DNA from 3 places in the Pseudonocardia sp. EV170527-09 genome. Region 2 is predicted to be linked to each of the others. Evidence: riboswitches for the same ligand, from Rfam matches in the RefSeq annotation. Region 2 holds a riboswitch; each other region holds the start of a gene.
The links. A riboswitch is a leader RNA that binds a small molecule or an ion and turns the genes downstream of it on or off. The one in region 2 is predicted to bind S-adenosylmethionine.

Region 1 (11,395 bases), on a different contig from region 2:
GTCGCCGACCCGAAGGGCGACCGAGCCGTGATCACGCTGAACGGGAAGTTCCTGCCCTACCGCGTCTGGTGACCCGGAACAGGGGGCGAGGACGCCGCTGGTAACCTTGTGCGTCGAGCGCTCGGCGTGCTCGCCCGAAACGGCCTGGACCCTCTCTCCAGTGATGCTGTTCGGTGCCGCCGGAGCGGACCCGGACGTACACAAGACCAGCCGACCAGCAGGCAGGAAGACCAGAGGCAGACGTGGCCAACATCAAGTCGCAGATCAAGCGTGTCAAGACCAACGAGAAGCGCCGGCAGCGCAACAAGTCGGTGAAGTCGTCGGTCAAGACCGCGATCCGCCACTTCCGCGAGGCCGCCGACTCCGGCGCCGACAACGTCGTGGAGCTGCAGCGCAAGGCGGCCAAGGCCCTCGACAAGGCGGCCGGCAAGGGCGTCATCCACAAGAACCAGGCGGCGAACCGCAAGTCGGCGCTGGCCAAGCGTCTCAACGACGTCCAGGCCTGAGCCACCCCCGGTTCCCCCACGACGGCGCCGCCCCATCGGGGCGGCGCCGTCGTCGTGTTTCCCGGACCGTTCGTGTCCCCCGACCGCTCGTGTCCCCGGACCTTTCGTGGCCCCGGACCGCTCGTGTCCCCGCACCGGACACGTCCCTCGACCGATCGCGTTCCCGGGCCGGGGCCCGTGCGCGTGCTGCGGGCGCGGGGCTCAGCGCGGGGTGCGGGCGGACACGACCGCCAGCACGGCTCTCTCCAACGCGTACCCCGCGTCCGCGGCGACGCCCTTGACGTCGGCGTTCACCCGGGCGGTCGCCGCGATGGCGACGGCGAGCTGCTCCGGACGCCACTGCCGGACCGTCTGTTGCGCCTTGCGGATCTTCCACGGAGGCATGCCCAGCTCACCGGCCAGCCGGTTCGGGTCTCCCCGCCCGGCCGAGCCGACCTTGGCCAGGGTGCGCACCGAGTCCGCGAGCGCGTCGGCGATCAGGACGTGCGGGACACCGAGCACCAGCGCCCACCGCAGCGCCTCCATCGCCGCCCGCCGGTCCCCCGCGACCGCCGCGTCGGCCACCGCGAAGCCGGAGGACTCCGCCCGGCCGCGGTGGTAGCGCCGCACCCCGGCCTCGTCCACGGCGCCGCCGGTGTCCGCGACGAGCTGCCCGGCCGCGGCCGCCAGCTCCCGCAGGTCCGACCCGACCGCCTCGACCAGTACCGCGAGCGCACCGGGGGTGATGGTGCCGCCGTGGCGGCGCACCTCGTCGCGCACGAAGTCCGACCGCTCGTCGGCGCGGGTGATGCGGTTGCAGGTGACGGTGTGCGCCCCGGCCTTGCGCATCAGGTCCAGGACCGCCTTGCCCTTCGCCCCCCCGGCGTGCTGGACCACCAGAACGATCCTGTCGGCCGGGTCCTTCACGTAGTCGGCGAGGGCGGCGGTCATGTCCTTGTTCGCATCCTGGCCATGAGTGAGCACGATCACCCTGCCCTCCGCGAAGAGCGAGGGGCTGAGGTGCCCGGCGAGCTCGCCGGGTGCCACCTCGGAGGTGCGGAAGCGGCGCAGCTCGGTCTCCGGATCGCGCTGCCGGGCGCGCCGGACCAGGTCGGACACCGCCCGCTCGGCCAGGAACTCCTCGTCCCCGACGACCAGCTGCAGCGGGCCCGGTTCGCTCGTGCTGCTCACACCCCCATGGTGGCCCACACCCCCGACAACGGGTGAGCCGCGTCCCGGCACGACGACCTCGTCTGGCGGTGCGGTGCCCCGTTCGCGTACCGTCGTCGTCGATTCCGGCGCTCGGCGTCCGGAGCACCACAACCACATATGGCTCATCCAGAGGGGCAGAGGGAACGGCCCGTTGAAGCCCCGGCAACCGGCGTCGCACGACGATCCGCCCAGACCTGCGCATTCCGCGCGGCGAGGACGTCGACGAACACGGTGCCAATTCCGGCCCGCCACCTCCGGCGGGACAGATGAGGAGATCTCGTGACTCTCACTGCTGCGCCCGAAACCACCTCTGCCTACGACCTGGGCTCCGCGCGCGCTCTCGCGTGCCGCGAGTGCCGCCACGAGACCCCGCTCGCCGCGGAGTTCGCGTGTCCGCGCTGTTTCGGCCCCCTCGAGGTGGCCTACGACTTCCCGAAGGTCACCCGCGCCTCCATCGAGGCCGGTCCGAAGTCGATCTGGCGCTACAAGGACCTGCTGCCGGTCCCCTCGACCGTCGAGCAGCACGCGAACACCGAGCCCGGCCTGACCCGGCTGATCGAGGCCGACAACCTGGCCCGCGCGCTCGGGGTCCGCAAGATCTGGATCAAGGACGACACGGGCAACCCGACGCACTCGTTCAAGGACCGCGTCGTCGCCGTCGCGCTCGCCGCCGCCCGTGAGCTCGGCTTCTCGGTGCTGTGCTGCCCCTCCACGGGCAACCTGGCCAACGCCGTGGCCGCCGCGGCCGCCCGCGCCGGCTGGGACTCGGTCGTGCTGGTCCCGTCCTCGCTGGAGCAGGCGAAGATCGTCACCACCGCCGTCTACGGCGGCACCCTGCTCGCCGTCGACGGCAACTACGACGACGTCAACCGGCTCGCCACCGAGCTGGCCGCCGAGCACGAGGACTGGGCGTTCGTGAACGTCAACGTCCGCCCGTACTACGCCGAGGGCTCGAAGACCCTGGGCTACGAGGTCGCCGAGCAGCTCGGCTGGCGGCTCCCGCAGCAGGTGGTCGTCCCGGTCGCATCCGGCTCCCAGCTCACCAAGATCGACAAGGGGTTCACCGAGCTCGGCACCCTGGGTCTGGTCGAGCCCACCCCCTACACCGTGTTCGGCGCCCAGGCCACCGGCTGCTCGCCGGTCGCGCGGGCCTTCGAGGCCGGTCACGACGTGATCCAGCCGCAGAAGCCGGACACCATCGCGCGCTCGCTGGCGATCGGCAACCCGGCCGACGGCCCGTACGTCCTCGACTCGGTGCGCCGCACCGGCGGCTCGGTCGGGCACGTGTCCGACGAGGAGGTCGTCGCCGGCATCCGGCTCCTGGCCCGCACCGAGGGCGTGTTCGCCGAGACCGCGGGCGGGGTCACCATCGCGACCACCAAGAAGCTGCTCGAGGCCGGGGCGCTCGACCCCGACGCCGAGACCGTCCTGATGATCACCGGTGACGGGCTCAAGACCCTCGACGCCGTCTCCGGCGAGGTCGGCCCGACGGCGACCGTGCCGTCGACGTCCTCCGCGGTCCGCGAGGCGCTGGCGAACCGGGGCTGACCGGCCCCGCCGGCCGGGAGCCGGACGGGGGTCGCCACGCGCGACCACCGTCAGCCCGGCCGGGTCGTCACCGGTCAGGGCCAGGTCACCGGACCGGTCGGTGCGTGCGACGACGATCCCTGCCCCGGCCAGTCGGTCCACCAGCTCCGGGTTGGGGTGCCGGTAGCTGTTGCCGTTGCCGACGCTGATCACCGCCGCACGCGGCGCGACGGCGGTGATCAGGTCCGGGACCACCTTGCGGGACCCGTGGTGGGGCATCTTCAGGACGTCGGCCCGCAGGTCGGCCCCGGAGTGGAGCAGGTCGTCCTGGGCGGCCAGTTCGGCGTCGCCGGTCAGCAGGATCGTCGCGGCCGGGGTGGTGGCGCGCAGCAGCAGCGAGATGTCGTTCACCGCCGTCCCGTCGCCGCCGTCGACCGTCAGGGGCGGGTGGACCGGGCCGAGGACCTGCAGGCGCAGCTCCGGCCACCCCAGCTCCATCCCGCGCACGAGCCCCACTACCGGAGCCCCGGCCCGCTCGGCGTGCCGGGTGATCTCGCGCAGCCCCGACGCCGGTTCCCGCACCGGCCCGACGGCGATCCCTCCCGCGGCCCGACCGCGCAGTGCGCCGGCGAGGCCGCCGTCGTGGTCGGCGTGGAAGTGGGTGATCACCACGAGCTCCAGGACCCGGACCCCGAGCCGGTCCAGGCAGGTGTCGACGGCGTCGTCGGTCGGCCCGGTGTCGACCAGGACGGCGTGCCCCGGGGTGCCGGTGGCGAGGACGAGCGCGTCGCCCTGACCCACGTCGCAGGCCACCATCCGCCACCCGGTGGGCGGCCAGCCGGGCGGGGCGAACCGGGTCGGGACGAGGACGACGAGGAGCCCGATCAGCAGCGCCAGCAACAGCGCCCGCAGGCGCGGCACCCGGCCCATCGCCAGCAGCACGACGAGCACCCCGGTGAGCAGCAGCGCGCCGCCCGCGCCCGCGGGCCACGGCACGGTGGCACCGGGCACCGCGGCGGCCCGGTCCCCGACCACGACCAGCCACCACACGAACGGCCCCGCCAGCCAGGCGCAGCACCACGCTGCGGCCGGGCTCACCGCGGACAGCACCGCACCGAGCACGCCCAGCACCGTCGCGGGGGCGACCGCGGGCGCCGCGAGCAGGTTCGCCACCACGGTGACCAGCCCGACTCCCCCGTTGAGCCCGGCGATCACCGGTGCGGTGGCCAGCGCCGCGGCGACCGGGACGACCAGCGCCTCGGCCGGCCCGGACGGCAGCCCACGCCGTCGCAGCGCCGCCGTCCACCCCGGTCCGAGCAGCACCAGCGCACCGGTGGCGACGACGGACAGCACGAAACCCGCGTCGACGGCCAGGGCGGGGACGGCCAGCAGCAGGCCGAGCACGGCCACCGCCAGCGCGGGCACCGCGGACCGGGCCCGGCCGGCGGCGAACGCGACGAGCACGACCCCGCCCATCACCGCCGCCCGCAGCACCGACGGCGACGGCCGGGCCAGCACGACGAACCCGACCAGGGCGACCATCGCCACCGCGGCCGCGATCCGCGGGTCGGTCCGGAACAGGCGCAGCATGAGCAGCACCGCCCCGGTCACGATCGCGACGTTGGCGCCGGAGACGGCCGTGAGGTGCGCGAGCCCGGCGGTCCGGAAGTCCTGCTCGGTCTCGGCGAGCTGGGCGCGGGTGTCCCCGATCGCGAGCCCGGGCAGCAGCCCTGCCGGCGCCTCGGGCAGTGCGGAGACCGCCGCGTCGCGCAGGCCGTCGCGCAGGGCCCCGGCCCCGGTCTGCCACCACGGCGGCGCGGTCACGTCCTGCGGTGCGCCGCGGACCTTCAGCACGGCAACGGTGAGGTCGGGACGTTGTGCGGGCATGAGCAGCCCGGCGGCGGAGACCTCCTGGCCGGGGAGCAGCCCGGTCCACTCCGCCGCCGGGGCCAGGAGCAGGAGCTTCCCGCCGGTGGTCGCGCGACCGCCGCCGACGGTGGCCGTGACGAGCTCGGTGGGGACCAGCGCCATTGCCCGGGCGGCGCCGGACTCGTCGCCACCACCGGTCGTGCTGCGCAGGATCCGGGGGTCGTCGGTGAGCCGGACGCGGACCTCGGCGGCGGCGCCGCGGTCGGCGGGCCCGTGCAGCGGGTGTGATGCCAGCGCGGCCGCGTGGACGGCGCCCAGGACGGCCGCGACGAGCGCGCACCCGGCCGCGGCGAGCACGATCGAGGACGGCGCCGCGGCGCGGGCGCTGGTCCGGGCACGGAGCAGCGTGACCGTCAGGGCGAGCGCCGCGAGGACGGCGGCGGTGATCCCACCCGCGGTGCCGCCGAGCAGCCCGGCGAGGACGGCGGCCCAGGTGGCGAGCGCGGCCGGGACGAGGCGCAGGTCGGGTGGGGCGGGACGTTCCTGCTGCTCCGTGCCCTCGTCGTCGCGCTCCCCGGGCACCGGTTCGGGCCGCCGGGCTCCGGCGCGGGTCACACCCGCACCAGTTCCTGGAGCTGGGCGAAACGGCGCTCGCCGATGCCGTCGATCTCGCGCAGCTGCTCGACCCGGCTGAAGCGCCCGTTGGCGCTGCGCCAGTCGATGATCTTCTTCGCGGTGACCGGGCCGACGCCGGGCAGGGCGTCGAGATCCGAGATGGAGGCGGTGTTCAGGTCGATCTTCCCGCCGGGGGCGGCGGGTGCGGCGGCCGCGCCCGGTTCGGCGCCCGACGCCGGCTCGGAGCCCGGGGCGGGCAGGACCGGGGCGGCGTCAGGCGCCGGTGGGACGCCGACCGCGATCTGTTCCCCGTCGCCGAGGCGGCGGGCCAGGTTCAGCGCGCCGAGGTCGACCTCGGGCAGCGCGCCGCCCGCGGCGTCGAGGGCGTCGGCGACGCGTGCGCCGTCGGGGACCCGGACGAGGCCGGGCCGGGCGACCCGCCCGACGACGCTCACGACGAGCGGTCCCGCGGTGACCGGTGCCGCCGCGACGGGCGCCGGCCCGCCGGGGCCCGCGGACCGGTCCGTCTCCCCCGTCGCCGCCCCGCCGGGCACCGCCGTCACCTCGGGCAGGCCGCCGACGGGCTGCACGGTGGGACGGTCGAGCCACACACCCACCCCGGCGACGAGCGCCCCGGCGAGCACCACCGCCACCAGCGCGAGCGCACCGGGGCGGCCCGGGTCCACCCGCGCCCCGGCCAGCGACGGCGGCAGCCACCGCTGGGCTCGGCGGCGCAGCCACGACGGCCGCCCGCCGTGCGGGACGTCGTCGCCGAGCTCCTCGGACGGTGCGGGATCGTCCCGGCCCAGCAGGGCCAGGGGGTGGCCGGCATCGGGGTCGGCGGACCACACCGGTGCCGGCTCCTCCGGCGCGCCGGGGCCGGTCGCTCCGCGGTGCGCGGCGGAGGGATCGGCGGACCACACCGGCGCCGGGCCGTGCGGGGCGGCGGAATCGGGCCGGCCCGGTGTCGCGCCGTGCAGGGTGGCGGGGTCGGGCCGGAGGGGCGTCGCACCGGGCCAGGCGCCGGGCCGGGACGCGGACGGCATCGTCCCGGGCCCGGAAGTGCGGTGGGCGTGGAGCGGGAACGGCCCGACGGCGCCCGGCCCGTGGGCGGGCGGTGGTCCGGGACGTGGCCCGGACGCGCCGGGAACCACCGGCAGCGCGGGCAACGGGACGGTCGGGGGATCGAGCCGGTCCGCGACCGCGTCCACCCGCCCGCGCGTCCCGATCCCGGCGAGCCGCCGGGCCGGGTCGAGGGAGGCGTCGGTCCTGGTCACGCACCCGACGCTAGGTGCGCCACCCCCGTTCCGACCGGCCGATGCCGGGCCTGTGGACGGATCGATCGATTGGAGACCGATGCGCTGCCGTGGGCCACGACGCGGCCGGATCGTCGGCGGTCCGTGCTACACACCGGCGGGGCCCGCCGGCACCACCACGACCCCCACCAGCCCCGGGCCCGCGTGCGCCCCGATCACGGCGCCGACCTCGGAGACGTGCACCTCCGTGGCGTCGGGCAGCTGTTCACGCAGCCGGTCGGCGATGTCCTCGGCCCGGTCCTCGGCGCCGAGGTGGTGCACGGCGAGGTGTGCCCCCGGACCCGCCTCGGCGACGGCGAGCGCGACGAGCCGTTCGGTCGCGCGCGAGGCCGTCCGCACCTTCTCCAGCGGCGCGATCCGGCCGTCGCGCAGGTGCAGGATCGGCTTGACCGACAGGGCCGTGCCCATCAGCGCGGACGCGGCGCCGATCCGGCCGCCGCGACGCAGCCGCTCCAGGTCCTGCACCGCGAACAGGACCCGTGCCCGTGCGGCGACGGCACCCGCCACGGCCTCGACGTCGTCGGCGGTGGCGCCGGCGCCGGCGGCGCCGGCGGCGGCGAGCACGGCGAAGCCGAGGCCCATCGCGATGGCACCGGAGTCGACGACCCGGATCCGGTCCGGGGCGACCTCCTGCGCGGCGAGCCGGGCCGCGTCCCAGGTGCCGGACAGCGCGCGGGACAGGTGCACGGCCACGACGGCGGGGACGCCGTCGTCGAGCAGGGCGGTGAAGCGCTCGGCGAACGCGGCCGGGGTCGGGCGCGAGGTCTGCACGAGCAGGGTGCGGTCGGCGAGCGCGGCGATCAGCTCGGCGGCGGAGACGTCGACACCGTCGCGGGCGGTGCGCTCGCCGAGCCGGACCTCCAGCGGGACGACGTGGATGCCGCGCCGTTCCGCGACGCCGGGCGGCAGGTGTGCGGTGGAGTCGGTGACCACGGCGACCGGCGAGGGGGACACGGCCGGACCCTATCCACCGGGCGGACGGAACAGCGGTGCCAGTGCCCGCTGCGCAGCGAGGTAGCGGCCGTGCGCGTCGTCGAGGCGGCCGCGGGTTGCGCGGGTCGGGGGTGAACTCGCGGTCGACCCGCACCATCCGTCCGGCGAGCTCACCGACCGAGGCGGCCCGGCCGGTCGCGAGCGCGGCGAGCATCGCCGCGCCGAGCACCCCGGCGTCGCGTTCGGCGGTGCGGCGCAGCGGCCGGTCCAGCACGTCGGCCTTGATCTGGCACCAGAGGTCGCTCGCCGCGCCACCGCCACAGGCAGCGATGCTCTCGGGCCGGCAGCCGGCGGCCGACTCCAGCGGGCCCAGGACGTGCCGGGCGGCGTGCGCGACCCCCTCCAGCACGGCGCGGCCCAGCTCGGCGGACCCGGTGGCGAAGCTCGCGCCGAGCCAGTGCCCGCGCAGATCGGGGTCCCACAGCGGGGCCCGTTCCCCGGCGAGCTGGGGCAGGAACAGCACCCGCCCCGGTTCGGCGCCGGCGGCCCGGGCCAGCAGCTCGGCCGGCGCGACGCCCAGCACCGCGGACGCCCAGGTCAGCGCGTCGCCGCCGGCCTGGGTGGGTCCTGCGTGCACGTGCAGCCCGCGCCACGACGGGAACGTGACGATCCCCGGGGCGCCACCGCCGGGCGTCGCGGCGAGGGCCAGGACCTCCGAGGTGCCCGCGATGTCGATCGCGTCGCCGGGGGCGGCGATCCCGCCGCCGAGCAGCGCCGCCCAGGCGTCCATCGTCCCGACGGCGACGGGCAGCCCGGCCGGGAGCCCGCCCGCGCCGGTGGTCTCCCCCGCGACCGACGCCGGGTCGGCCAGGGGCGCCGGCATCGAGCGCAACCCGGGGACGAGCAGGTCGAGCCACTCCGGGTACCGGCCGTCGGGGTCGAGAAGTCCGGTCGAGGAGAGCGGATCGGCCACGGCGGTGCCGGTGAGGCGTTCGAGCAGCCAGTCCTTGGGCGCGAGCACCCTGCGCGCGCGGACCCACGCGTCGGACCGGTGTTCGGCGAGCCAGGCGGCGCGGGCGGCCGCGTGCGAGGCGTCGACGGTGCCGATCCCGCCGCGGCGCCGGGCCCGGTCCGCGGACGACAGCCGCTCGGTGAGCGTCGCCGCGACCGCGCCGCACCGACCGTCCTGCCAGGTGATCGCCGGGTGCACCGGCGTGCCGGCCCCGTCGACGAACAGGTGGGTGTCGACCTGGGCGCACAGCCCGACGGCGGTCACCCCGACCAGTGCCGGGCCGAGCGCGCCGAGCACCTCGGTCAGCCCGGACCACCAGTCGTCCGGGTGCTGCTCGGCGTGCCCGGGCGCGGGACGCGCGGTCGGGTGCGTGGCGCGGGCCGCGGCGACACGGACGCCGTCGTCGTCGAAGACCGCCGCCTTGACCGAGGTGGTGCCGAGGTCGATGCCGAGCAGGGTCACGGCCGGGCCACCGTGGGCTCCAGGAGCCCGGCCAGCGCCTCCCCGACGGCGGAGTGTCCCGCCCAGCCCCAGTGCAGGCCGTCGGGGTTGTCGTGTCCGCCGAGGACGTGTTCGCCGACCAGCGCGGGCACGTCGAGCACGGTCACGGCCGGGGCGCCGGCCGCCCAGCGGCGGACCGCGGCGTCGGTGGCGGCGCGGTGCGGGTGGGCCAGGCCGTAGTCGGCGGCGCGGTGCACCGACGGGGCCAGCGCCACCACCGGCAGCCCGGGCCGCAGCGCGTGCACCCCGGCCCGGCAGCGTTCCAGGTAGGCGGCCGTGAGACGGGGCGGCAGCGTCGCCGGTCCCCCGCCGGGCAGCCGCGCCAGCACCGGGGCGATCCGCGGCTGGGCACGCCGGTAGGCGGTGCGGACGGTGTGCCGCAGCGGGGCGGGTCACAGCACCGGGATCAGCTCGCGCAGCGCCGTCGGCAGCGGGGACGGGAGGGAGTCCATCCCGGACACCCCGAGCACGACCGCGCCGACCCGCGGCAGTGCCGCCCACACCCGTGGGTCCCCGCTGATCGCCGACCAGGCGTGCCGGGCGGTCCACCCGGCCCGGGCGACGATCTCGGCGCGGCCCCCGAGGCGGGCGGCGGCGACGTTGGGCCACAGCCGCGGCTCGTCGGCCGGGCAGGGTCGCTCGGGTCCGTGGAAGGCCAGCGAGTCGCCGACGACCAGCAGGTCAGGCACCGATGTTGTACCCCGACAGGCGCCAGCGGGGGTGGTCGTCACGACGGGCGACGACGGCCCAGCGCGTGTTGCCCAGCCCGCCGATCACCGGCCAGGACGACTGCGGGAGGTCGAGCAGCCCGCACACCATCCCGGCGATCATGCCGCCGTGCGCGACGAGCAGCACCGAGCGGTCCTCCGGGTCGGCGGCGTACTCGAGGTCCAGCTCCTCGACGACCGGGAGCGACCGGACGACGACGTCGACCCGGGACTCGCCGCCGGGCGGGGTGAACCGCGGGTCGGACCGCCACTCGGCGATCGCGCCCGGGTCGTCGACGCCGATCTCGTCGATCGTGCGCCCCTGCCAGTCCCCGAGGTGGGTCTCCCGCAGCCGCTTGTCCACCGACAGCGGCAGCCCGACGGCCTCGGCCACGGCGGTCGCGGTGTCGTGGGCGCGGGTCAGGTCCGAGGTGATGATCCGGTCGAACCGCTCCTGCGCGAGCCGCGGCGCGACGGCCGCGGCCTGCTTGCGGCCGACATCGGTCAGCCGGGTGTCGAGATGTCCCTGCATCCGGCCGACGGAGTTGTACTCGGTCTGCCCGTGCCGCAGCAGGGTGACCCGGCGCAGCGTCATGCAGTGCCGTCCGGGTCGCCCTGGGGGTCGGGCACCTCGATCGCCGGGCAGTCCTTCCAGAGCCGGTCCAGGCCGTAGAAGCCGCGCTGCTCGGTGTGCATGACGTGCACGACGATGTCGCTGAAGTCCAGCAGCACCCAGCCGTTGTCGTTGTCGCCCTCGCGCCGGGTCGGCTTGCTGCCGCGCTCGCGCAGCTTCTCCTCGACCTCGTCGACGATGGCCTGGACCTGACGCTCGTTGGCCGCCGACGCCAGCACGAAGCAGTCGGTCAGCGCGAGCTGGTCGGACACGTCGAGCGCAACGATGTCGACGGCCTTCTTGTCGGCCGCGGCGGCCGCGGCCACCTTCGCCAGCTCGACCGCCTCCGGTGATGCCGTCACCACACTGTTCCCTTCACGACCACGATTGACCTCGACAGTGTGTCAGCCGGGCACCGGGGACTTGGGCGGCGGGCACCGGGCGGGATAGGTTTCCGCCTCACGGTGGAACGTCGAAGGAGACTCCCCATGCCCCTGGCGCCCGATCTCGAGGGCACGCAGTGCGAGCCGGTCAGCTTCGCGTGGGCACGGGACGACGTGCTCCTGTACGCGATCGCCGTCGGCGCGGGGGGTGGGGTGAGGACC
Region 2 (5,655 bases):
CGCCGGCCCCTCGGCCCGGTAGCGGTCGGACCACTTCTTGGCGGTCCGCGCGGAGACCATGAACATTGTCGCGGCCGCGGTGTGGGTCCAGCCGTGCTCGACGACGAGTTGAGCGAGCCGCAGCCGGGCGCGCGGGGTCAGAGCGGCGTTAGCGTGGGACACGAAGGCCTCCGGTGGGTGAAGCGGTTCCTAGACAGCTCCACTTCACAACCGGAGGCCTTCGTCTGTCAGCCAGACTCACCGCCCCCGGACGGGACAACCTCCCTGGACATCACACCTAGTTCGCTCTGCCCGGTGTCCCGATCGGGGTGCCGTGAGCGGCCCGTATGCTTCGTCGAGCGGTTGACGTTCCCGGTGCGCCGCCCGCCGCGGTGCCGTCGGTCGCGGCGCACGGCGCTTCCGCCGACTCCACCGGGTGAACGTCGCTCAGGACAGGCAACCGGTTGCGTGGTCTCGTTATCCTCCTGTGATCGAGGGGACCCCAGCCCCGTCGGAGAGGCAGTCGTGAACCGACCCCACACACCGCCGCCGGACGACGACCACACCGCTCGCACCCATCGTCTCCCGGCCGCCACGCATCGGATCCCGGTGCCGCCCACCCAGCAGCTCCCGGCCCGCACCGAGGTCATGCCGGAGTCCCCGCAGGACGGGCCGACCCGCGCGATGCGTCAGGTCCGGGCCCGCACCGAGGACGGCGCCTGGCCGGCCATCCCGATGCTGCCGGTGATCCGGCCCGACGAGTCCGAACCACTGTCGGAGGTCGACCGGGTCCACGGGCACCGCGGGATGCGCCGGCTGCGCGAGACCATCGAGCGGCTGGAGGACCCGGCCGTGCCGGCCTGGCCCCAGCCCGACCAGCGCGACTGAGCCCGACCACCGCGGCCGAGCCCGGCCATCGGCCCCGACGTAGGGTCGGTGACGTGCCGTTCCAGCCTCCCGCACCGCATCCGTCCGGTGCCCGGCCCCCGGCGATCCCGCCGGAGCTGGTGCCGGGCCACGTCGCCCTCGTCATGGACGGCAACGGCCGCTGGGCCAACGCCCGTGGTCTGCCCCGCACGGAGGGGCACAAGCGGGGCGAGGCGTCGCTGATGGACGTCGCCCGCGGCTGCATCGACCTCGGTGTGCGCTGGCTGTCGGCGTACGCGTTCTCCACCGAGAACTGGCGGCGCAGCCCCGACGAGGTCCGGTTCCTGATGGGCTTCAACCGCGACGTCATCCGCCGCCGGGTCGACGAGATGGACGCGATGGGGGTCCGGGTCCGCTGGGCGGGCCGCCGCCCGCGGCTGTGGCGCTCGGTGATCAAGGAGCTGGAGATCGCCGAGGAGCGCACCCGCGGCAACGACGTGCTGAACCTGACCATGTGCGTCAACTACGGCGGCCGGGCCGAGATCGTCGACTCGGTGCGCCAGATCGCCCGGCTCGCCGCCGAGGGCCGGATCAACCCCGACAAGATCGACGAGCGGATGCTGGCCCGCCACCTCGACGAGCCGGACATGCCCGACGTCGACCTGTTCGTGCGCTCCTCGGGGGAGCAACGGACCTCGAACTTCCTGCTCTGGCAGAGCGCCTACGCCGAGATGGTCTTCCTGGACACGCTGTTCCCCGACTTCGACCGGCGCCACATCTGGCAGGCGATCGAGATCTACGCACGCCGGGACCGGCGTTTCGGCGGGGCCGTGGACGCCGCGACGGGAGACGCCGCGACGGGGGTGACATCGTGACCACCGATGTGATCACCGGGATGCTCGCCACCGCGAAGGGTGCGCTGGAGCGGTTCCACGACGTCACCGCCGACGACGACGGCGCGCTGACCTTCGCCCACGGCGGCGTGCTGTGCGTGGTGCAGGGGACGGAGCTGGAGGAGGGGCTGCCCGTCCTCAACCTGACCTGCGTCGTGGCGTGGGACCTGCCGGACTCCGCCGACCCGGAGCACGACGTGCCGCGACGGGTCGGGCTCGGGGTGGGGGAGGGCCTGTTCGGCACCCCCCGGGTGGTGCGCGGCGAGCGCGGCTGGGACGTGACGCTGCGCTACGCCTTCCCCGCGGCCGGGCTGGGCGAGGGTCCGATGGGGACGCTGCTCATGCTCGTCGTGTCCTCCGCGTCGAGCATGCGGGCCGAGCTCGTCGGCGGCTGACCGGTCGGCCGGGGCGGTGCCCGCCCCGGCCGCACGGGTCACTTCTTGCGGTTGGTGCCGAGCTCCTCGGCGATCGGGTTGACCGGGTCCACGTCCTTCGTGGACTCCGACAGCCCGGGACGGGTGTGCTCGGTGCGCCGCTGCGCGCGCAGCTGCTCGGTCTCCTCGGCCGACTCGTCCACGGTGTCGCCCGCGGTCTGGCGCGCCGGGTCGTCGTCGGCCAGGTCCACGGCGGCCACCACGTCGGCGATCGAGGAGTAGTGCTCCTCGGCCGGCACCGCCCGCAGGGCCTCGACCGTCGCGGCGTCGGCCTCGTTGCGCTCGGCGGTCCACGCCAGGTCGTCCTTGCCGGCGGGGAACTCGAGGCCGTGCAGGGCGGTGCGGACGGCGTCGGACGTCGTCGTGCGGGTGGTCATCAGGTCACCTCTCGTCGGGATGTGTCCCGACCGGGTAGCCGCTGTGCGCCGGATGATGCATCCGGCGGGGATCAGTTCCCCGGGCCGTCCGCGGCGCCGTCCCGGGCGCCGTCCCGGGTCACCGCGTCCTCCGGGACCGCCTCGCCGCTGTCGTCGAGGTGCACCAGCGGCAGCCCCGCGAGCTGGCCCGCGGTCATCCCGTGCGCGACGCCGAGCACGTCGTTCTGGGACTTCTTCATCCGGGCGTCCACCAGGCCGGACAGGCTGTAGGCGACCCGGCCGAGCAGCCTGACCGTCGTCTCGTCGACGAGCGGGCGCGGGGTGGAGACGACGGCGACGCCCCGGGGCGTCCCGTCGTTGGACTGGGCCACGCCGATCGAGTACGACTCGCGCGGGTTCACGTGCCGCGAGGCGTAGTGGTCGCGGAGCTTGAACACCATGTCGTGGAACCCGCTGACGTCCCCGTCGAGCTCCAGCGACGTCAGGTCGTCGGTGGTCAGCGTCTTCGTCCGGCCGGAGAAGCACCGCACGTAGCCGATCAGGGCGCCGGTCCACAGGGCCTCGACCAGCGCCGGGTCGGCGTCCACCCGCACCGGGCCGGACTCGGGCCCGCCCAGGGCGGTGACCAGGTGCTCGCAGCAGCGCAGCACGTACTGCAGGTCCTCGAAGACCGCGGCGAGCTGGGCCAGCTCGCCGGACTCCGGGACGTCGATCCGCCGGACCGTGGTGGGCGCGGGGTGCGTGTCCGTCATCGGTCAGACGCTATCCGGGGTGGCGATGCTCACGTGTCTCCATCTGAGACGGTCTGCTAGCTTCGTCGCCGAAGGTCACGAGTGCCAGCGCGAAGCCCCGGCTCGCTGGACGGCAACCCTCCTCCGCGGTGGGGTGCCCCGGGTGATGACCGGGCCGACGCGACACCCGCAGTCGGCAAGCGCGGATCCGTGCGCCACGCCGGGTCCCCGAGATCGGCCGGAGGCCCGATCATGACCCTCGCCCTGCCACGTCCCGTCCAGCACGCGCTGCCCCGCGTCGTCGGTGCGGACCTCACGGTCCCGCTCGTCGACGGCCGGTGGGCCCGCTACTGCGACCTCGACTCCGCCGCATCGGCGCCGGCGCTGGAGCCGGTCGCCGCGCACGTCGCCGAGGTGCTGCCGTACCACGGCAGCGTGCACCGCGGCGCGGGCTGGACCTCGAAGGTCTGCACCGCGCTCGTGGAGAACGCCCGCGCCGACGTCGCCCGGTTCGTCCGGGCCCGCGCCGACGACGTCGTGGTGTTCACCCGCAACACCACCGACGCGCTCGGCCTGCTCGCCCGCGCCGTCCCCGGCCCGGTGGTGACCCTGGACCTGGAGCACCACGCGACGCTGCTGGCCTGGCGCGACCGCGAGCACCGCGTCGTGCCCGCCGCCGCCACCCTGGCCGCGACGCTCGATACGTTGCGGGCCGAGCTCGCCGCCCGTCCCGACGCCGCGCTGGTCGCGGTCACCGGGGCGTCCAACGTGACCGGCGAGCTCCTCCCAGTCGCCGAGATCGCGCGGATCGCGCACGCCGCGGGTGCCCGGCTGTGCGTCGACGCCGCCCAGCTCGCCCCGCACCGGCGCGTCGACCTGGCCGGGTGGGACGCGGACTACGTCGCACTGTCCGGGCACAAGCTCTACGCGCCCTACGGCGCCGGGGTCCTCGTCGGTCGCCGGGACTGGCTCGACGCCGCCGACCCGCACGTCGCGGGCGGGGGAGCGGTCCGCTCCGTGTCCGTCGCCGACGGCCCGGGCGGCGGCACCGTCACGGAGTGGCTGCCGTCGCCGCAGCGGCACGAGGGCGGCACCCCGAACGTGCTCGGTGCCGCCGCGCTCGGAGCGGCCTGCCGGAGCCTGGACCCGTTGATCGACGACATCGTGCCCGCTCACGAGCGCGAGCTCGCCGACCGTCTGCACGCCGGCCTGGCGACGGTCCCCGGGCTGCGGACCCTGTCCTGCTTCGACGACGTGGGCGACCGCACCGCGACCGTCTCGTTCACCCTGGGCGAGCTGCCCGCCGGGCTGGTCGCCGCGGCGCTGTCGGCCGAGTACGGCATCGGCGTCCGCGACGGCCGGTTCTGCGCCCACCCGCTGCTGGCGCGGCTCACCGGCGGCCGCGACGCGGTGCGCGCGTCGCTGGGCCTGCGCACCGGCTCCTCCGACGTCGACCGGCTGGTCGACGCGCTGACCGATCTGGCACGGCGCGGCCCGGCCTGGACCTACGCGCTCGTCGACGGCCGGTGGGCACCGAGCCCGGACCCGCGCCCGGCGGACCCGTTCGCCCGCGACCGGGAGCTGCCCGCCGTCCCCGGCTGCGGGGACTGAGGCCGGGGCCGGGACTGAGCCGGGGTCTCAGCCCGCCGAGCAGCGGCCGCAGAGGCCGAAGATCTCGAGGGTGTGCGACACCTCGGTGAAGCCGTGCTTCTGGGCGACCGACTCGGTCCAGGACTCCACCGCCGGACCCTCGATCTCGACCGCGGCGCCGCACCGGCGGCACACGAGGTGATGGTGGTGGTGCTCGGTCTCGCAGCGCCGATAGACGGCTTCACCGGACGCGACCCGCAGCACGTCGACCTCGCCGCCGTCGGCGAGGGTCTGCAGGGTCCGGTAGACCGTGGTCAGGCCGATGCCCTCGCCGGCGCGCCGCAGCTCCTCGTGGATCTCCTGGGCGGACCGGAAGTCGTCCAGCCGGTCCAGCAGCGCGGTGACGGCGGCCCGCTGCCGGGTGGCGCGGATGCCGCGCGGCCCGGCGGTGGACCGCTCGGTGACCGCCGCCGCGGTCGTCCGGCCGGTCGTCTCCGTCACGTGTCCTCCTCGACGTGGGCGACGGCGTCCACCACGATGTGCGCCAGGTGGTCGTCCACCAGCGAGTACAGCACCTCGCGGCCCTTCCGCTCGCCCTCGACCACCCCGGCGGCCTTGAGGACCCGCAGGTGCTGGCTGATCAGGGGCTGGGTGACCCCGAGCGCGTCCACCAGGTCGTGGACGCACCGCGAGTGTTCCAGCAGCTGCAGCACGATGGCGATCCGGACCGGTGCGGCGAGTGCCCGCAGCAGGTCGCCCGCGGCGGCCAGGGTGCGCGGGTCGC
Region 3 (11,395 bases), on a different contig from region 2:
GCGCCCGAGCCGGGCCGCCGGGCGGCGCGGGGCCGGAACCGGCTCCGGCCCCGCGCCGGGCGCGGGGGCGGGGGTAGCCAGGTCGCGGTCGAGCAGGGTCATCGGGAGCTCCCGGAGGCGACGGCGACCCGCGGGTCGAGCAGCGGGTAGGCCAGGTCGACGAGCAGGTTGACCACGACGAACGCGAGTGCCGCGAACAACACGATGCCCTGGACGACGGGGATGTCCTGCGCACCGACCGAGGCGACGGTGAGCCGGCCCAGACCGGGTCGGGTGAACACCGTCTCGACGACGACGGACCCGGCGAGCACGTTGCCGACGACGTAGCCGAGGACGGTGAGGGCGGGGATCGCGGCGTTGCCCAGCGCGTGGCGCAGGTGCACCGCGGCCTCGCCGACCCCCTTGGCGCGGGCGGTGGTGACGTAGGGCGAGTCCAGTGCCTGGCCGAGGCTCTTGGCCAGCACCTGGGCGACGAGCGCGCCGGTCGGGAGACCGAGGGTGACCGCGGGCAGCACCAGCGACTCCGGACCGCGGTCGCCGACCGACGGCAGCCAGCCGAGGGAGAACGAGAACAGCTGCACCAGCATCAGCCCGACCCAGAACACCGGCAGCGACACCGCCAGCGACGGCAGCGACGCCAGCACCTGCCGCAGCCACGGCGACCGGACCCAGGTCGCCGCGACGGCGACCGCGGTACCCGCGACGACCGCCACGACCAGCCCGGCCGCGGCGATCTGCAGGGTCGGCGGGAGGGCCTCGGCGACGGCGGTCCGCACGTCCTGCCCGCTGACGAAGGAGGTCCCGAGGTCACCGTGCAGCGCGGCCCACAGCTTGGTCACGTACTGCACCGGCAGCGGCTGGTCCAGGCCGTAGCGGGCGCGCAGGGCGGCGAGCTCGGCCGGGGAGACCGGCTCGCCGTCCGACGCCGACGCCATGGTCGCGACCGGGTCACCCGGCAGCAGGTACAGCACGACGAAGCTGACCGTCCACGCCGCCCACAGCACGACGGCGGCGAGCCCGAGTCGGCGCAGCAGGTAGGGAAGGGTCATCGCGCGTCGGACTTCCAGGCGTCGTGGAGCTGGATGCGCGAGGACGCGTCGAACGCGACCCCGTGCGCGTCCGGGCCGACGCCGAGCACGGTGGTGAGTTCGACGACGGGCGCGGTGTCGAACCGCTGCGCGAGCAGCGCCTGCGCCTGCCCGACGAATGCCGCGCGTCGCGCGGGGTCCACCGTCGCGGCCTGGGCCAGCAGCGGTGCCTGCAGCGGCCCGTCGGGCAACCGGTACCGGTTGGTCCCGTCGGTGCCGTAGGTCGACCGCAGGATGTCCGGGTCGGCCCGGGTCAGGTTGCCCCACGCGGCGACGAAGTCACCGCCGTCGAGGACGGCCTGGGTCTCGGCGATCTGGATCTCGCGCAGCTGCAGGTCGATCCCGATCCGGCGCAGCTGCTGCTGGATCAGCTCCAGTGCGGGCTTGGTCGTGCCGATGTTCTGCGCGAAGGTCAGCGGCACGGTCAGCCGCTGCCCGCCCTTGGCGCGGATGCCGTCCGGACCGGGCACCCAGCCGGCGCGGTCGAGGGCGGCGGTCGCGGCGGCCGGGTCGTAGCCGACGAGCGCGGACTGGTCGGCGTAGGACGGCGTCGTCGACGACAGCGGGCTCGTCGCCGCGCGGGTCTGGCTCGGGTACACCGCGGCGACGACCTCGTTGCGGTCGATGCCCCGGCTCACCGCCTCGCGGACGGCGGCGTCGGCACCGAGCGGGGTGCCCTGGTTGAACGTGATCCCGAACGGCAGGCCGGGGTTCGGCCGGGCCGGGAGCTGCACGCCCGCCGCGGTGAGCGGGGCCTCGTCCTGCTGGCCGACGCTGGCGATCGCGTCGACCTCGCCGGACTGCACGCTGCCCGCCCGCACCCCGGACTCGGGGACGACGCGGAACTCGGCCCGGCCGAGCCAGGCCTCGCCGGGGTGGGTGAACAGCTGCGAGCCCCAGTCGTAGCCGGCCCGCTTGGCGAGCACGGTGACGTCGTTCTTGGCGTAGCGCTCGAGAGTGAACGGCCCGGAGCCGACGACGCCCGCGCAGCGCTCGTCGTCGGAGCGGGCGGCGCTGGCCGGGGAGAGCAGGCCGAGGCTGTGGGTGGAGGTGCCCTGCAGGAACTGCACGTTGGGCCGGGAGAACCGGACGGTGAACTCGGTCGGGCTCGCGACGTCGGTGCCGACGTACCCGGCCAGGTAGCCCTTGGGCAGGCTGCCGCGGGCGCCGAGCGAGCCGACCCGGTCGAAGTTGGCCTTGACCGCGGCCGCGTCGACCGGGGCGCCGTCGGAGAAGGTGGCGCCCTGGCGCAGGGTGAACGTCCACGCGGTGGCGTCGGCGTTCGACGACCAGCGGGTCGCCAGCCACGGCACGATCGCCCCGGTGGACGGGTCCTGGTCGGTGAGCGAGTCGACGATCTGGCGCAGCGAGTAGATCGAGTCGTTGCTCTGCACCTGCTGCGGGTCGGCGCAGCCCTGGTCCGAGGACACCGCGAACACCAGCGTCCCCCCGGGACGGGGCGGCCCGGCGTCGGCACCGGCGCCACCGGCGCCCGACCCGCAGGCCGAGAGGACCAGCGCGGTGGCCGCGAGCAGCACCGCGCAGCGGCCGGCGGGCAGGTCCCGCCGGAACCCGAACCGGCGGCTCACGCCGTCACAGCCGGGGTGTGGCGCTCGCCGAACCGTGACGGGTGCGCGAGACCGAGGTTCTCCCGCAGCGTCGCACCCGGGGTGTAGTCGGTCCGGAACACCCCGCGCTCCTGCAGGATCGGCACCACCCGGTCGACGATCTCGTCGAGGCCGGACGGGCTGACGTGGGAGCCGAGGATGAACCCGTCGGAGGCGTCGTTCTGGACGTAGCGGTCGATCTCGTCGGCCACGTGCTCGGGGGTCCCGACGAACACGGCGCGGTCGAACACGTGCTTGACCGTCTCGCGCAGCGAGTACCCGTGGGCGTCGGCGAGCTCGCGCCAGGCGGCGACCGTGGCGTGCGCGTCCTGGGTCAGCGGGGCCCGGCCCTCGATCCACTTCGGGGCTTCGGGGGTGGGCTCGACGTCGGGCAGCGGCCCGTCCGGGTCGTAGCCGGACAGGTCGCGGTTCCAGACCATCTCGGCCAGCACGATGGAGGTCCACGGGTCGACCTGCTGGTCGTGGATGTGCTCGTGACGCTCGCGGGCCTCGGCGTCGGTGTCGCCGAGCACGACGCCGGCGCTGGGCAGGATCCGCACCTCGTCGGGGTCCCGGCCGGCCTTGCGGACCCGGGCCTTGACGTCGTCGTAGAAGGCGCGGGCCTCGTCGAACTTCTGGTACCGGGAGAAGATCGCGTCGGCGGACGCGGCGGCGAAGTCGCGACCGGCCGGGGACTCCCCGGCCTGCAGCACGACGGGGTGGCCCTGCGGGCTGCGCGGGGTGGTGAAGCGCCCGGCGATGTCGAACTGGTTGCCCGAGACCGCGAAGTCGCCGACGTGGCCGTCGCGCAGGAAGGTGCCCGACGCGGGGTCGGCGACGACGGCGTCGGAACCCCAGGAGTCCCAGAGCGCGCGGACCGCGGCGAGGGTCTCCCCGGCGCGCTCGTAGCGCTGGTGGTGGCCGAGGTAGGCGCCGCGGCGGAAGTTCTCGCCGGTGGGGGCGTCGGAGCTGGTGACGACGTTCCACGCCGCGCGCCCGCCGGAGAGGATGTCCAGCGTCGCGAACTTGCGGGCCAGCTCGTAGGGCTCGTTGAAGGTCGAGTTGATCGTCCCGGCCAGACCGATGTGCTCGGTGACCGCGGCCAGCGCGGCGAGCACGGTGAAGGTGTCCGGGCGTCCGACGACGTCCTGGTCGAAGATCTCCCCGCCGCGGGTGCGCAGCCGCAGGCCCTCGGCGAGGAAGAGCAGGTCGAGGCGTCCGCGCTCGGCGGTGCGCGCCCAGTGCGCGAACGACTCCCAGGCGATGTGGCTGCCCGAGGCCGGGTCGCTCCAGACGGTGTCGTGGTTGACGCCCGGGAAGTAGGCGCCGAGCACGATCTGCTTCCTGTTGCTCATGCGGTGGCTCCGGAGAAGGTCGGGACGACGGCGGACCCGGCACCGGCGGCGTAGCGGCTGGCGGGCCTGGGCAGCCCGAAGCGCTCGCGCAGGGTGGTCTCGCCGTAGGCGGTGCGGAACGCGCCGCGGGACTGCAGCTCGGGCACCAGGCCGTCGACGACGGCGTCGAGGTCGGTCGGCAGGACGGCCGGGCGCAGCCGGTAGCCGTCGAGCCCGGCGCGGCGCCAGGACAGCAGGGTGTCGGCGAGCCCGGCGGGGGTGGTGGCGAGGATCGCGGCGTCGGAGGAGAGCGGGTCGAGTGCGTCGAGCCGGGCGAGCCGCTCGCGGGCGGCGCGCCGGGTGTCGGCGAGCACCACGACCACGTCGCCGAGGATGCGCAGCGGCGGTGCGGTGCGGCCCGCCGCGGCCTCGGCGGAGCGGACCTGGGCGACGATGCGGACGGCGTCGTCGGCGTCGTGCGGGGTGGTGGCCACGACGTCGCCGACCCGGGCGGCGAGCAACGCCGGCTCGTAACCGTGGGCCAGTGACAGGACCAGCGGCTGGCCCTGCGGCGGGCGCGGCACGATCGACGGGCCGGCGACGCCGAAGTGCTCCCCGGCGAAGTCGACCCGGTGCAGCTTGTCGCGGTCGACGAAGCGCCCGGTGAGCGCGTCGCGGATCTCGGCGTCGTCCTCCCAGGAGTCCCACAGCCGGCGCACGACCTCGACGACGTCGGCGGCCTCCCCGAACAGCTCGGCGACCAGCGCGCGGGCGGCCGGGGTGTCGAGGTCGGCGCGGCGCAGCCCGGGGACGGTGCGGCGCCCGAAGTGGGCGGCCTCGTCGGCGCGGACCGAGGTCTGCACCCGCCAGCCGGCACGGCCGTCGCTGTCGTGGTCGAGGGTGGCCAGCGCGGACGCGACGTGGAACGGCTCGGTGTGGGTGGTGGTGACGGTCGGGACCAGCCCGATCCGCGACGTCAGCGGGGCGAGGAAGGCGGCGACCAGCGACGCGTCGAGGCGTCCCTGGACCCGGTCGGTGCGTCGCTGTGCCCCGTCGAGGTGGTCCCCGGACTGCAGGCCGAACCCGTCCTCGATCGTGAGCAGGTCGAGCAGCCCGCGCTCGGCGGTGCGGGCGAGGTCGGCCCAGTGGCGCGCGGTGAACAGCTCGCCGGGCCGGGCACCGGGCTCGCGCCAGGCGGCGGGGTGCCAGCCGGCGCCGTCGAGCGCGACGGCCAGGTGCAGCGGCCGGCCTGAGGTGTCCGATGTGGACATGAGGGCATCACTTCCTCGTCACACGGGGTGCGACGGAACGGGGTGGGACGTCACGGGGACGGACGCCACCGCCGACGGAGCGCCGACGGGCGACGCGCAGCGCGGGACAGGGCGGTGTCAGACCCGACAGGTCGCGCCGGCCACCCGCATCAGGTCGACGTGCCGCCGGTACCGAGGGTGGTGCGCGCCGCGCACCTGATCCGCGATCGACCGCATGATGTCCTCCATCGAACCCGGCTGGAGCACCCGCACCCGCTGCTGCGGGGGGTTGCTGCGGCGTCGTCGAGCCGGGTCTCTCGGCCGCTCCGGATGGTGTGCTCCCCGACTGTAGGGAGCCGGTGCCCGATGGTGTCAACCCGCGGAGCCGGCCAGTGATGCCCGCCGCACCGAAGCTCCCGACCGGCGGAATCGCGATGCCGAACCGGCTCCACCTGTCCGGACAGCCCGGTCGCTTTCCTGGGGGGTGGACACCAGGTTGTCCGGAGAGGTGACCACGACGCACCCTGGTCGGGTGACGACGAGCCGACGGAGGCCCTCGCGCCCCGACCGGTTCGCAGGGGGCGCGACCGAGCCCTCCCCCCACCAGCCGGCCCGAGCCGCACGGCGTGCGGTGCCGGTGCATCCGACCGGCCTCGAGCCGTTCTGGCCGAGCCGGCGGGCCCCCGCCTACAGCGAGCTCTGTCGCTGACCGAGCCGTACCGGTCCCCGCTCTCCCGCGGACGGTGACGCCGCACGTCCGGCGTCCGACGCATCCACCGGAACCGGGACCGCCCGCCGGACACCACTCCGGCCCGCCCCCCGTCCTGCATCCCGGCACGCCGTCCCGGCCGGCCGGACCCGGCGCGCTGCGGTCGTCCCGACCGCCCGCCGCCCACCACGGAAGGACCCCGTCCCGCGATGTCCCCGCACGTCCTGCGCCCCGGCTCCCGGGTGCGCACCGCCGCCGTCCTGCTCGCGTTGCTGACCGCGCTCGGACTCATGGCCGGCTGCTCCCGCGCCGCCGAGAGCACCACCGCGGCAGGTCCCACCTCGCCCGCCACCGAGGTCCGCGTCGGCTACTTCCCGAACATCACCCACGCCCCCGCGCTGGTCGGGGTGAAGCAGGGCCTGTTCGCCAAGGAGCTGGGCAGCACGAAGCTCACCACCCAGACCTTCAACGCCGGCCCGGCCCAGGTCAACGCCCTGCTCGGCGGCTCGATCGACGTCGCGTTCATCGGCTCCGGCCCGGCGATCAACGCCTTCACCAAGTCGAACGGCGAGGCCGTGCGCCTGGTCGCAGGCTCCACCTCGGCCGGGGCCCAGCTGGTGACCAGGCCGGACATCACCTCACCCGAGCAGCTCAAGGGCACGATCATCGCGACGCCGCAGCTGGGCAACACCCAGGACATCGCCTTCAAGACCTGGCTCGAGGAGAACAACCTCCCGATCGGGGACGGCCCGGACGCGGTGACCGTCCAGAACATCGACAACCCGCAGACCCTCGACCTGTTCAAGCAGGGCAAGCTCGCCGGCGGGTGGCTGCCCGAGCCGTGGAGCTCGCGCCTGGTCGACGCCGGCGCGAAGGTGCTGGTCGACGAGAAGTCCCTGTGGCCGGACGGCAAGTTCCCGACCACCGTCGTCATCGCCCGGACCGAGTTCCTGCAGCAGCACCCGCAGACCGTCGAGGCGATCCTGCGCGGCGAGCAGGCCGCCATCTCCTTCATCCGCAGCGACCCGGCGCAGGCCAAGACCGTCTCCAACGCCGCGATCGGCGAGATCACCGGCAAGCCCCTGGCCGCGAACATCCTCGACCGCGCCTTCACCGAGCTGTCCTTCGACACCGACCCGCTCGCCTCGACCTTCCCGCAGCTGGCGAAGGACTCCGTCACCGCCGGCATCGCGCAGAGCGAGGCGAACCTGACCGGTTTCCTCGACCCGACCGCGATCGACGCGGTCCGCACCAGCTCCGGGGAGGCCGCCGTGGACCCGGCCGGTCTCGCCGCCGCGAACTGACCATCCCGACCGACGAGGGGAACCACCGATGACCGTCGACCTCACCACCCGGCGCCCCCCGACCCGCGACACGGCCGTGGAGCTGTCGGGGGTCGCCAAGACCTTCGGCACCGGCCCCGGGGCGGTGACCGCGCTCAACGGGATCGACCTGCGGGTCGGCGGCGGCGAGTTCGTCTGCGTGCTCGGCGCCTCCGGCTGCGGCAAGTCGACGCTGCTCAACCTGCTCGCCGGGCTCGACGAGCCGACCGCGGGCGAGGTCGCGGTGGGGTCCGCCCGACCGTCGTTCATGTTCCAGGAGGCCGCGCTCATGCCGTGGCTGACCGCGCTGCGCAACGTCGAGCTGCCGCTCAAGCTCGCCGGGCACGGACGGGCGGCCCGGCGCGAGCGGGCCGAGGAGCTGCTCACCCTGGTCCGCCTGGAGGGCGTGGGCGGGAAGCGGCCGCACGAGCTGTCCGGTGGCATGCGCCAGCGCGTGTCGCTGGCCCGGGCACTCGCCGCCGCGACCGGACTCGGCGACGAGCCCGGCACCGGCGGGCTGCTGCTGATGGACGAGCCGTTCGCCGCGCTCGACGCCATCACCCGCGACGTGCTGCAGGGCGAGCTCCTGCGGGTATGGCGGGCCACCGGCACGACGATCGTGTTCGTCACCCACGACGTGCGCGAGGCGGTCCGGCTGGCCGAGCGGGTCGTGCTGCTGTCCTCGCGCCCCGGCACCGTGGTCCGCGAATGGTCGGTGCCCGCCGACGGACACGACGCCGAGGCCCAGGCCGAGCTGCACGACGACATCACCGGACGACTGCGGCAGGTGATCACCAGCCATGCCGCGTGAGGACTCCTCGATGACGGTCGTCGACAACGACCGGGACTCCGCCGCCGCGGTCGCCGGGCTCGACGCCCTCGACACCCCGGTCGAACGCACCACCCCGTGGTGGCAGCGGTTCCTGCGGACCTGGCTGCCACCGCTCGTCGCGCTCGCCCTGATCGTCCTGGTCTGGCAGATCGTCTGGGCCTCGGCGATCACGCCGGAGTACAAGCTGCCCGCACCGGGCGCGGTGGCCGAGGCGTTCGGCGCGACGGTCGCCAGCGGCGAGATCTGGTCCATCCTGTGGACCTCGATCAGCCGGGCCGCGCTCGGCTTCCTGCTCGCCCTGGTGATCGCCACCCCGCTCGGCGTGGTCGTCGCGAAGGTGCCGGTGGTGCGCGCGGCGATCGGCCCGCTGCTCACCGGCCTGCAGTCGCTGCCGTCGGTGGCCTGGGTGCCGGCCGCGGTGCTGTGGTTCGGGCTGACCAACACCACGATCTTCTTCGTGGTGCTGCTCGGCTCGGTGCCCTCGATCGCGAACGGCCTGGTCGCGGGGATCGACCAGGTGCCGCCGATCCTGCCGCGGGCCGGCCAGGTGCTGGGCGCGACGGGCTACCAGATGGCCCGCTACGTGCTGCTCCCCGCGGCGCTGCCGGGCTACCTCGCCGGCTGCAAGCAGGGCTGGGCGTTCTCCTGGCGCTCGCTGATGGCCGCGGAGATCATCGCCGCCGGCCCGGCGCTGGGGGTCGGGCTCGGCGCCTACCTGAAGAACGGCGCCGACGTGAACGACATCGTCCAGGTGTTCGCCGCGATCCTGCTGATCCTCATCGTCGGCATCGGGGTCGAGCTGCTGGTCTTCCGCCCCCTGGAGCGACGGGTGCTGCGTGCCCGGGGGCTCGCCCTCACCGTCTGACCCGCCGGTACCCGAGCGGGGCCGTCCGTAGGCACCCCGTACGGACGGCCCCGCTCGTGACGTGTGCCGCCCGGGTGTCCGGACGGGCGATCAGAACCGTTCCCACCAGCCGAAACGCCGTGACCCCAATCCCAACTCCAGAGGTTGGGTTTCGGACGCGGGACGGTTACCGTCACCGTATGTCCGTTCCGGTTCCGCTGACCACGCGCGCGCACATCGACCTCGCGCGCGTCGCGTCGGCGCTCTGTCGGTCCTGACACCGGTCGCGCCGACCGCACCGCCCCGCCGACCGCACCGCCCGGCCGACCGCGGCACCCGACGGTGACCGCGACCGCGCCACCGGCGAACCACGACCGCGGTGCCGGCCCGGCGCCCGGCCCATCGGGACGGTTCCCGCCGGAGTCCACCTCGTTCCGGAGCGGTGCGGTGGCTCCCCACCGCGCCGCCGTACCGGCCCCACCGACGCACCGAACCGCCCGGCAGCACTGATCCCACCGGCCGACGCGAGGGCACCGGTCCCGCCGTGCCGCCCGACGCGTCGAGCCACGGGGTGTCGGCACCGCCGGCGCCCCACCCGCACCCGACCCGCCCGGCGACGGCCCACCCGCACCACACCGCCACGTCCGTCCGGCACCGACCTCCGCACCGGACCTCCGCGTCCGGCATCCGCATCCGGCATCCGCACCGCCCGAGCCGCACCGGCCACCGGGCCGGTCGGGCATGCCCTCCGAGCCCCAGGAGCCCCCCCATGACGACCACCTCCGAACGGGAGCGCACCAGCTCCCCACCCGAGGTCGAGACCCTCCGCACCCGCCACACCCGAGGCCCGGACCGGGTGCCCCGCTGGGTGGTCAAGACCGCCTCCCCGGTCGTGCTCATCGTGCTGTGGCAGGTGCTGTCGAGCACCGGGGTCCTCCCCCGCGACGTCCTCGCCTCGCCCGCGACCGTCGCGGTCACCGCCGCCGAGATGTGGGCCGACGGCGCGCTGCAGAGCGCGGTGGCCGTGTCGAGCGTGCGGGTGCTGTCCGGCATCGCGATCGGCCTCGTCACCGCCGTGCTGCTCGCCACCCTGTCCGGGCTGTTCCGCCGCGGCGAGGACGTGATCGACGCCCCCGTGCAGATGCTGCGCACGGTGCCCGTCATCGGGCTCATCCCGCTGCTGATCATCTGGTTCGGAATCGGCGAGGAACCCAAGATCGCGCTCATCGCGCTCGCCGTGACCTTCCCGCTCTACATGAACCTGTTCGGCGGGATCCGCAACGTCGACGCGACCCTCGTCGAGGCCGCCCGCACCCTGGGGCTCGGCTGGTTCGGCCAGGTCCGCCACGTGATCCTGCCCTCGGCGATGCCCCAGTTCCTGGTCGGTCTGCGCTACGCGCTGGGCACCGCGTGGCTCGCCCTGGTCTTCGGCGAGACGATCAACGCCACCTCCGGGATCGGCTACGAGATGAACACCGCCCGGGAGTTCTTCCAGACCGACGTGATCGTCGTCTGCCTCGCGCTCTACGCGGTGCTCGGGCTGGTGGGCGACCTCGTCGTGCGCACCCTGGAGAGGGGGCTGCTGTCATGGCGACCGGCGTTCAGCGGACGGTGAGCACCACCGCGCGACCCGTGTCGGTCCGTGGCCTGAGCCGGCACTTCGGTGACCGGGCCGTCCTGACCGACCTCGACCTGGACATCGAGCCCGGAGAGTTCGTGGCGCTGCTCGGGGCCTCGGGCTGCGGCAAGTCCACCCTGCTGCGGATCCTGGCCGACCTCGACAACGACGTCAGAGGCGAGGTCACCGTCGCCCGGCGACGGGCCGTCGGGTTCCAGGCGCCGCGCCTGCTGCCGTGGAAGAAGGTGTGGCGCAACGTCGTGCTCGGCCTGCCCGGGCGCCCCGACCGCGCCCGCGCCGAGGCCGCCCTGACCGAGGTCGGCCTCGCCCACCGCACCGACGTGTGGCCCAAGGTCCTCTCCGGCGGCGAGGCCCAGCGCGCGGCGCTGGCCCGCGCCCTCGTCCGTGACCCGGACCTGCTGCTGCTCGACGAGCCGTTCTCCGCGCTCGACGCGCTCACCAGGATCACCGCCCGCGGGCTCGTCGACGAGCTGTGGCAGCGCCACCGGTGCGCGGTGCTGCTCGTGACCCACGACGTCGAGGAGGCGCTCGTGCTCGCCGACCGCGTCCTGGTGATGGACGGCGGCCGGATCGCACACGACGCACCGGTGGACCTCCCTCGCCCCCGCGACGTCACCGACCCCGATTTCCAGCGCCAGCGCGCCGACCTGCTCGGCCGCCTCGGCGTGCACCGACCCCAGGAGCGCACATGAGCATCGAGTTCATCGGCATGATCGGGACCCAGGAGGTCTCGGAGATCCTCCCCGCCGCCGGCCCGGTCCTCGACCCGG

Region 1: it holds a riboswitch for S-adenosylmethionine, as region 2 does, so the genes downstream of both, thrC (threonine synthase) here and FVA95_RS21040 (aminotransferase class V-fold PLP-dependent enzyme) in region 2, are expected to answer to the same signal.
Region 3: it holds a riboswitch for S-adenosylmethionine, as region 2 does, so the genes downstream of both, FVA95_RS33770 (putative leader peptide) here and FVA95_RS21040 (aminotransferase class V-fold PLP-dependent enzyme) in region 2, are expected to answer to the same signal.

The regions. Positions count from the first base shown of each region.
Region 1 is NZ_VRMC01000022.1:35,478-46,872, forward strand. It holds gene cynS (cyanase) at 1-72, shown strand, start outside; gene rpsT (30S ribosomal protein S20) at 243-506, shown strand; gene holA (DNA polymerase III subunit delta) at 708-1,676, opposite strand; SAM riboswitch class I at 1,817-1,970, shown strand; gene thrC (threonine synthase) at 1,977-3,245, shown strand; partial or broken gene FVA95_RS33865 (ComEC/Rec2 family competence protein) at 3,489-5,255, opposite strand; gene FVA95_RS33870 (helix-hairpin-helix domain-containing protein) at 5,705-6,985, opposite strand; gene FVA95_RS30795 (DegV family protein) at 7,112-7,978, opposite strand; partial or broken gene FVA95_RS33875 (FGGY-family carbohydrate kinase) at 8,166-9,431, opposite strand; partial or broken gene octT (diglucosylglycerate octanoyltransferase) at 9,428-10,159, opposite strand; gene FVA95_RS09280 (histidine phosphatase family protein) at 10,152-10,772, opposite strand; gene rsfS (ribosome silencing factor) at 10,769-11,152, opposite strand.
Region 2 is NZ_VRMC01000076.1:13-5,667, forward strand. It holds partial or broken gene FVA95_RS21010 (leucine zipper domain-containing protein) at 1-162, opposite strand, end outside; gene FVA95_RS21015 (hypothetical protein) at 505-867, shown strand; gene FVA95_RS21020 (isoprenyl transferase) at 921-1,721, shown strand; gene FVA95_RS21025 (hypothetical protein) at 1,718-2,134, shown strand; gene FVA95_RS21030 (DUF2795 domain-containing protein) at 2,173-2,550, opposite strand; gene FVA95_RS21035 (hypothetical protein) at 2,622-3,302, opposite strand; SAM riboswitch class IV at 3,376-3,490, shown strand; gene FVA95_RS21040 (aminotransferase class V-fold PLP-dependent enzyme) at 3,534-4,892, shown strand; gene FVA95_RS21045 (Fur family transcriptional regulator) at 4,920-5,372, opposite strand; gene FVA95_RS21050 (helix-turn-helix transcriptional regulator) at 5,369-5,655, opposite strand, start outside.
Region 3 is NZ_VRMC01000002.1:5,748-17,142, reverse strand. It holds gene FVA95_RS00795 (ABC transporter permease) at 1-102, opposite strand, end outside; gene FVA95_RS00790 (ABC transporter permease) at 99-1,049, opposite strand; gene FVA95_RS00785 (ABC transporter substrate-binding protein) at 1,046-2,677, opposite strand; gene FVA95_RS00780 (NtaA/DmoA family FMN-dependent monooxygenase) at 2,674-4,050, opposite strand; gene FVA95_RS00775 (LLM class flavin-dependent oxidoreductase) at 4,047-5,300, opposite strand; gene FVA95_RS33770 (putative leader peptide) at 5,418-5,516, opposite strand; SAM riboswitch class I at 5,522-5,616, opposite strand; gene FVA95_RS00770 (ABC transporter substrate-binding protein) at 6,198-7,292, shown strand; gene FVA95_RS00765 (ABC transporter ATP-binding protein) at 7,321-8,121, shown strand; gene FVA95_RS00760 (ABC transporter permease) at 8,132-9,007, shown strand; gene FVA95_RS00755 (ABC transporter permease) at 9,756-10,601, shown strand; gene FVA95_RS00750 (ABC transporter ATP-binding protein) at 10,574-11,317, shown strand; gene FVA95_RS00745 (LLM class flavin-dependent oxidoreductase) at 11,314-11,395, shown strand, end outside.